Sphingobium yanoikuyae: one gene and its partner. The protein of the gene in region 1 interacts with the protein of each later gene in a pairwise test. Links are inferred from orthologs where the notes say so. Each region holds a gene or a part of one and is shown on either strand. Other genes may lie near its edges. The genes, in order: recA and dprA.

The links.
Region 2: the proteins of recA (region 1) and dprA interact in binary tests that used the Bacillus subtilis proteins (3 or more experiments, as listed by UniProt). The link is inferred for Sphingobium yanoikuyae from one-to-one orthologs.

The regions. Positions count from the first base shown.
Region 1 is NZ_CP139979.1:3,738,802-3,741,899, reverse strand. What follows is about bases 148-2,927. They hold recA (recombinase RecA), read right to left. Parts: upstream 2,183-2,927; coding sequence 1,112-2,182; downstream 148-1,111. Other genes in these bases: U0025_RS17140 (hybrid sensor histidine kinase/response regulator), read right to left, coding at 2,736-2,927; U0025_RS17145 (response regulator), read right to left, coding at 2,295-2,651; U0025_RS17155 (hypothetical protein), read left to right, coding at 749-934; U0025_RS17160 (methyl-accepting chemotaxis protein), read left to right, coding at 148-660. Also shown: more of U0025_RS17160, read left to right, coding at 1-147; more of U0025_RS17140, read right to left, coding at 2,928-3,098. UniProt on the Bacillus subtilis protein: Multifunctional protein involved in homologous recombination, DNA repair and competence.
Region 2 is NZ_CP139979.1:2,208,333-2,211,593, reverse strand. What follows is about bases 207-3,149. They hold dprA (DNA-processing protein DprA), read left to right. Parts: upstream 207-1,106; coding sequence 1,107-2,192; downstream 2,193-3,149. Other genes in these bases: topA (type I DNA topoisomerase), read left to right, coding at 2,861-3,149; U0025_RS10105 (hypothetical protein), read right to left, coding at 2,203-2,682; plsY (glycerol-3-phosphate 1-O-acyltransferase PlsY), read left to right, coding at 496-1,110; U0025_RS10120 (sugar O-acetyltransferase), read left to right, coding at 207-426. Outside these bases: more of U0025_RS10120, read left to right, coding at 1-206; more of topA, read left to right, coding at 3,150-3,261. UniProt on the Bacillus subtilis protein: Protein that helps load RecA onto ssDNA during transformation. Binds cooperatively to circular ssDNA, is able to bridge different segments of DNA. Favors the loading of RecA onto SsbA- or SsbB-coated ssDNA and formation of RecA-DNA filaments.

The DNA of each region.
Region 1 (3,098 bases):
GGCATCGCCAGCGGCGGGCAGGAACTGGGTGGGCTGTTTCAGGCGATGGAAAGCCAGGTGCGCGCGGCGGGCGAGGCGATCCGCGCGGCGGTGGCGCAGACGCAGGTCGGCGCCGAGCAGACGGCGGCGCTGCGGGTCGAGGCGGACGGGATCGGCGCGGTCATCACCCTGATCGACGATATTGCGCGGGCGACCAGCATGCTGGCGCTCAATGCCAGCATCGAGGCGGCACGGGCGGGCGAGGCGGGACAGGGCTTTGCCGTGGTGGCGCGCGAGGTGAAGACGCTGGCGAGCCAGACGCGCGAGGCGGCGGCCGAGATCGGCGAGCGTATCGGCCATGTCCGGCTGGCGGTGGAGACGGTGGCGCAGGGGCATCTGCACATGGACGCGGCGATGGCGACCGCGAACGAGGTGTCGGCATCGGTCTTTTCGGCGGTGGCGCGTCATGGTGCCTTCAGCCGATCGATCGCCGCGAGCCTGTCGGAAGCCGGATCGTCGAGCGACCATATCCGCCAGAGCGCGCGCCAGATCAGCGACAATGCAAGCGCGGCGGCGGCGGGTGCCCATGACATCGGCGTCGCGGCCGGGCAATTGGCGACGGTCGCGCACCGGCTGGACGATCGGGCGAGCCGGTTCCTGCAGGCGATCCAGGCAGGCTGAACCGCACAAAGCCTCTGGTAACGGCGCAAAAAGCAGCTAGTCTTGCACCCAATGGGTCCGGCACGGGCCGAAAATGGGAGAGAAGATCATGCTCGTCATGTTCGTCGGCGTCGATCGCACCGAAACCGCGGTCAACCCTACCCAGGTGACCTTCGTCTCATCCGTGACCGACGGCACCCGCATCCGCTTTGGCGAAGGCCGCAGCGTCACCGTGACCGAACCGATCGCCGAAGTGCTGGATTCGCTCAACCGCGCCCTGCGGCCGCACGAATAGCGGTCTTTCCCCTCTTCCCCTCCGTTGCGCCTGTATGGCGACAGCCCTGTCGCGCGCACGACAGGTAAAAGGCCCGCCGCGCCTTCGCGCAACGGGCCTTTTCAGAGCGTGAAGCCAGAGGTGGACGAAAGGCAGGATCAGGCGCCCGGTTGATCCGGTCGGGCGCGGTCGTCCTGCTTAGTCGTCATCCCCCGCTTCGGGTCCGGCCATCATCCCTTCGGCGACTTCCTCGGTCTTGCCGCGGATCGCCTTTTCCAGGCGGTCTGCCATTTCGGGATTTTCCTTGAGGAAGGTCTTGGCGTTTTCGCGCCCCTGGCCGATGCGGACCGAGTCATAGGAGAACCAGGAGCCCGACTTCTCGACCAGCCCGGCCTTGACGCCGATGTCGAGCATCTCGCCGATCTTGGAAATGCCCTCGCCATACATGATGTCGAATTCGACCTGCTTGAAGGGCGGGGCGACCTTGTTCTTCACCACCTTCACGCGGGTCGCGTTGCCGACGATATCGTCGCGATCCTTGATCTGTCCGGTGCGACGGATGTCGAGACGGACCGAGGCGTAGAATTTGAGCGCGTTGCCGCCGGTGGTGGTTTCCGGATTGCCGTACATCACGCCGATCTTCATGCGCACCTGGTTGATGAAGATCACCATGCACTTGGAGCGGGCGATCGACCCTGTCAGCTTGCGCAGCGCCTGGCTCATGAGGCGCGCCTGCAGGCCGACATGGCTGTCGCCCATCTCGCCCTCGATCTCGGCGCGCGGCACCAGCGCGGCGACCGAATCGACGACGAGGATGTCGATGGCGTTGGAGCGGACCAGCGTGTCGACGATTTCCAGCGCCTGTTCGCCGGTGTCGGGCTGCGACACGATCAGTTCGTCAATGTCGACGCCCAGCTTCTTGGCATAGATGGGGTCGAGCGCATGTTCCGCGTCGACGAAGGCGGCGGTGCCGCCGGCCTTCTGGGCTTCGGCGATCGCATGCAGCGTCAGCGTGGTCTTGCCCGAGCTTTCGGGGCCGTAAATCTCGATGATGCGGCCCTTGGGCAGGCCGCCGATGCCGAGCGCGATGTCGAGGCCGAGCGAGCCGGTCGAGATCGATTCAATCTCGATCTTCTCGCGGCTGCCGAGCTTCATCGCGCTGCCCTTGCCGAAGGCGCGATCAATCTGGGCGAGCGCCGCCTCCAATGCTTTCTGTCTGTCCATTGTGCCTGTCTTCTTGGAATCGATGAGTGAGAGCATAGCGGTCATCGGCCTATCCCCTGTCAAGCGGATCGCGTCGAGTCACTCGGCGCCTGCCAATGATGTATCCTGTTTGTTCCTGTGGAACAAGAGGGGAACGGAAATTTCCTATCCTGCCTATTCAGTCGGCGAGAATCTTCTCCAGCGCGCGCTCCACGGCACCGATGGTGAAGGGCTTGGCCAGCGTCGGCCGATCGGCATGGCCCTGCGGCAGATCATCCGCCATGCCGCCGGTGGCGAACAGGAAGGGAATCGACTGCTGCGCCAATATGTCGGCGACCGGCCAGCTTTTTTCACCCTGGAGATTGCAGTCGAGCAGGGCGGCGTCGAACCCGCCCTCGCGCGCCAGGGCGCACGCCTCGTCCACCGACGCGGCGGTCGCGTGGAGGCGATAGCCGAGCGCGTCGAGATAATCTTCCAGCATCATGCCGATCATTGCTTCATCCTCGACGATGAGGATGGACTTGCCGTCAGCCATGCGCCCTTGTCCCTTGTTCTTGCTTCCCATCGCTAGCCAAAGGGGCAGGCGATGCCCAGCATAATCGTTTGCCGGCGGGCAAGTTCATTCCGCCGCCGGTCGCATCGCCAGCGCGTCGCGCGCCGCTTCGGCCAACTGGTTGACGGAAAAGGGCTTGGGCAGGAAGGCTACATTGGCGATGTCGATCGACTTGCGTAGTTGCTCCTCGGCATAGCCGGACATGAACAGCACGGGGAGGTCGGGGAAGCTGCGCCGCGCCTGCGCCACCATCGCCGGGCCATCCATATTGGGCATCACCACGTCGGAGATCAGCAGGTCGATCTTCTCGCCGCCGCCCAGCACTTCCAGCCCCTGTTCGCCGTCGCTGGCGGTCAGCACCTTGTAGCCCTGGCGGGTGAGGGCGCGTTCGGCCACGGCGCGGACCATATCCTCATCCTCGACCAGCAA
Region 2 (3,261 bases), 1.5 Mb from region 1 along the record:
ACCCTGCCGCCCGAGCGCGAGGCGCTGCTGCGCGAGCGGCTGGGCGCGCTGGGGGCTGGATCGACGATCCGGCCGCCCTTCCACTGCGACTATGGCTTCAACATCTTCCTGGGCGCGGGCGTGTTCCTGAACTTCAACTGCGTCATCCTGGACGTCGTGCCGGTGACGATCGGCGATGGCACGCAGATCGGCACCGGGGTGCAGATATTGACCGCCGACCATCCGCGCGATCCGGCCGAGCGCGCCACCGGCGTCGAATGGGGCGTGCCGATCACCATCGGCCGCAATGTGTGGATCGGCGGCGGCGCGATCATCCTGCCCGGCGTGACGATCGGCGACGATGCCCTGATCGGTGCGGGCAGCGTGGTGACACGCGACGTGCCGGCCGGCGCAACCGTGATCGGCAATCCCGCGCGGGTGCGGTAAACCGATACTGCCCATTGCTCCCCGCGCCTGTCACGCTATGGTCGCGCGCAAATCATACTGGCGAATTTCATGACACCTCCCTGGCTGCTTCCCGCTTTTGTCCTGGTGCTGGGCTATCTGCTCGGCTCGATCCCCTTTGGCCTGCTGCTGACGCGCTTCACCGGCGCGGGCGACCTGCGCCAGATCGGGTCGGGCAATATCGGCGCGACCAATGTGCTGCGCACCGGGCGCAAGGGGCTGGCGGCGGCGACCTTGCTGCTCGACCTGCTCAAGGGTGCGGCGGCCGTGCTGATCGGTGCGGCGCTGGTGGATGGTGGCGGGCCGATGGCGGGCGCCATGGCGTTCATCGGCCATTGCTACCCCGTCTGGCTGCGCTTTGCCGGTGGTAAGGGCGTGGCGACGATGATGGGCGTGGTGACGGCCATGTACTGGCCGGCCGGCATCGTCTTTGCGGTCGTGTGGCTGGGCGCGCTGTTCGGCACCAAATGGTCGTCGGTCGGCGGCATGTCCGCCGCGGTCAGTGCGCCGATCGCCATGTTTGCCTTTGGCCGGATCGATCTGGTGCCGGTCAGCCTGGCACTGGCGCTGATCGTGCTGTGGCGGCACCGCGCCAATATCGCCCGGCTGCTGAAGGGCGAGGAGCCCAAGGTCGGCAGTTCCAAGCAGAAAGCCGCCACCGAGTGAGCGGGCAGGAGCGGTTCGACCGTCTCCGCCTGATCCGATCCCCGCGGATCGGCCCCGTCAGCTACCGCCAGTTGCTCGCGCGTTTCGGCAGCGCGGCCGAGGCGCTGCGCGCCATTCCCATGCTCGCCGCGCGCGGCGGGGGCCAGGCGCGCGTGGCCGATGCCGCCGCGATCGAACGGGAGATTGCCGCGACCCGCGCGATCGGCGCCCGCTATCTGCTGATGGGCGATGCCGACTATCCCGCGCTGCTGGCCGAGATGGAGGGCGCGCCGCCGGCGCTGATCGTGCGCGGCGATGCTGCGATCGCGGGGCGGCCCTGCATCGCCATGGTGGGCGCGCGCAACGCGTCGGGCGCCGCCTGCCGCTTTGCCCGGATATTGGCGCAGCAACTGGGCGATCGCGGTGCGGTGGTCGTGTCCGGCCTGGCCCGCGGCATCGATACCGAAGCGCATCGCGGATCGATCGACAGCGGCACGATCGGCGTGATCGCCAGCGGCATCGACATCGGCTTCCCGCCCGAAAATGCAGTCTTGCAGGAAGATGTGGCGCAGCGCGGCCTGCTGGTGACCGAGCATCCGCCCGGCACCCAGCCGCTCGCCCGGCATTTTCCGGCGCGCAACCGGATCATCGCCGGCCTTGCGCTGGGCACGGTGGTGGTGGAGGCCGCGCCCAAGTCCGGGTCGCTGATCACCGCAAGACTGGCGACCGAGGCGGGGCGCGAGGTGATGGCGGTGCCGGGATCGCCGCTCGACCCCCGCGCCCAGGGCTGCAACCTGCTGATCCGCGAAGGCGCGACATTGGTGCAGAATGCCGACGACATTTTGGAGGCGGTCGGCGGGCTTGATCCCCGCATGGTGCGGCAGGGCAGCTTCGACTTCATCGGCCAGCACGTGTCGAGCGATGTTGCCGATACCGATCGCGCGGCGGTGATCGCCCTGCTGGGACCGGTCGCGGTGGCCGTGGACGAGATCATCCGCCTGTCCGGCCTGTCGCCTGCTATCGTGCAGACGGTGCTGCTGGAACTGGAGCTGGCGGGCGGGCTGGAACGGCAGGCGGGGGGGCGGGTGAGTTTCGTGTCGTGACCCGTTGGCCTTACATTTGCCAACTGACAAGATAGATACGCGATGTGGCGCCTTGAGACAGAATAGCCACGCGCGCCAATTGTCCGCTTCCCACATCGCCCACAGCGCCCTGTAAATCTTCCGTCTTTGGCTGTAGCCACCACGACCTGCCGGCGTTGTTGTCTCTTAGAAAATTATGCACGTCGTTCGGATTGAGCGGCTTGATTGGTTGTCCGCTGAGCTTTGCGGCTATTTCGTTGGCTTGCCATGAAGGGACATCAAAGCGGACGATTGCTCTGCAATCTATGCCGCAATGCTCATCATAATATATGTTCTTTGCAAGTGAGGGTAGCGTCTCGCGATTGTGATAGACATATACCCTGCTGACCTCCTCCTTGCTGAGGGCTTGGTTGGGATCGTTTCCTAAACAAATTTGGCAAACCTCCACCGGACCACAGCCGGTGACGGCCATGATCGAGGGAAGTAGGCCAAACGCCCGAAGTAGGTTCATCCCGTCTGCTCCCTTATTGGATCATCACACGCAAAATGGTCCGCAGCATCGAAATCGATAGTAGCGAACGAAGTGATTGGCTACGGCCACGCGATGCAATAACCCTCCGCTTGACGCCCGCCGTCATCGCCTTCCACACTCGCGCGTATACGTGAGAGACTTCCAAACCGGGGCCTGAATGCAACTTGTCATTGTCGAATCGCCGGCCAAGGCGAAGACCATCGAGAAATATCTGGGCGGGGATTTCCATGTCCTGGCCAGCTACGGCCATATCCGCGACCTGCCGCCCAAGGATGGGTCGGTGGATCCCGACAACGGCTTTGCCATGTCGTGGGAAAATTATGGCGACAAGGGCAAGCAGCTCAAGGCCATCGCCGACGAGGCGAAGAAGGCCACGCGATTGATCCTCGCGACTGACCCTGATCGCGAAGGCGAGGCGATCAGCTGGCATGTGCAGGAAGTGCTGCGCGCCAAGAAGGCGCTGCCGCAGACGGTCGACCGGGTGACGTTCAACGCCATCACCAAGGCGGCGGTGCTGGACGCGATGGCGAAGCCCCGCGCGCTGGACGAGGATCTGAT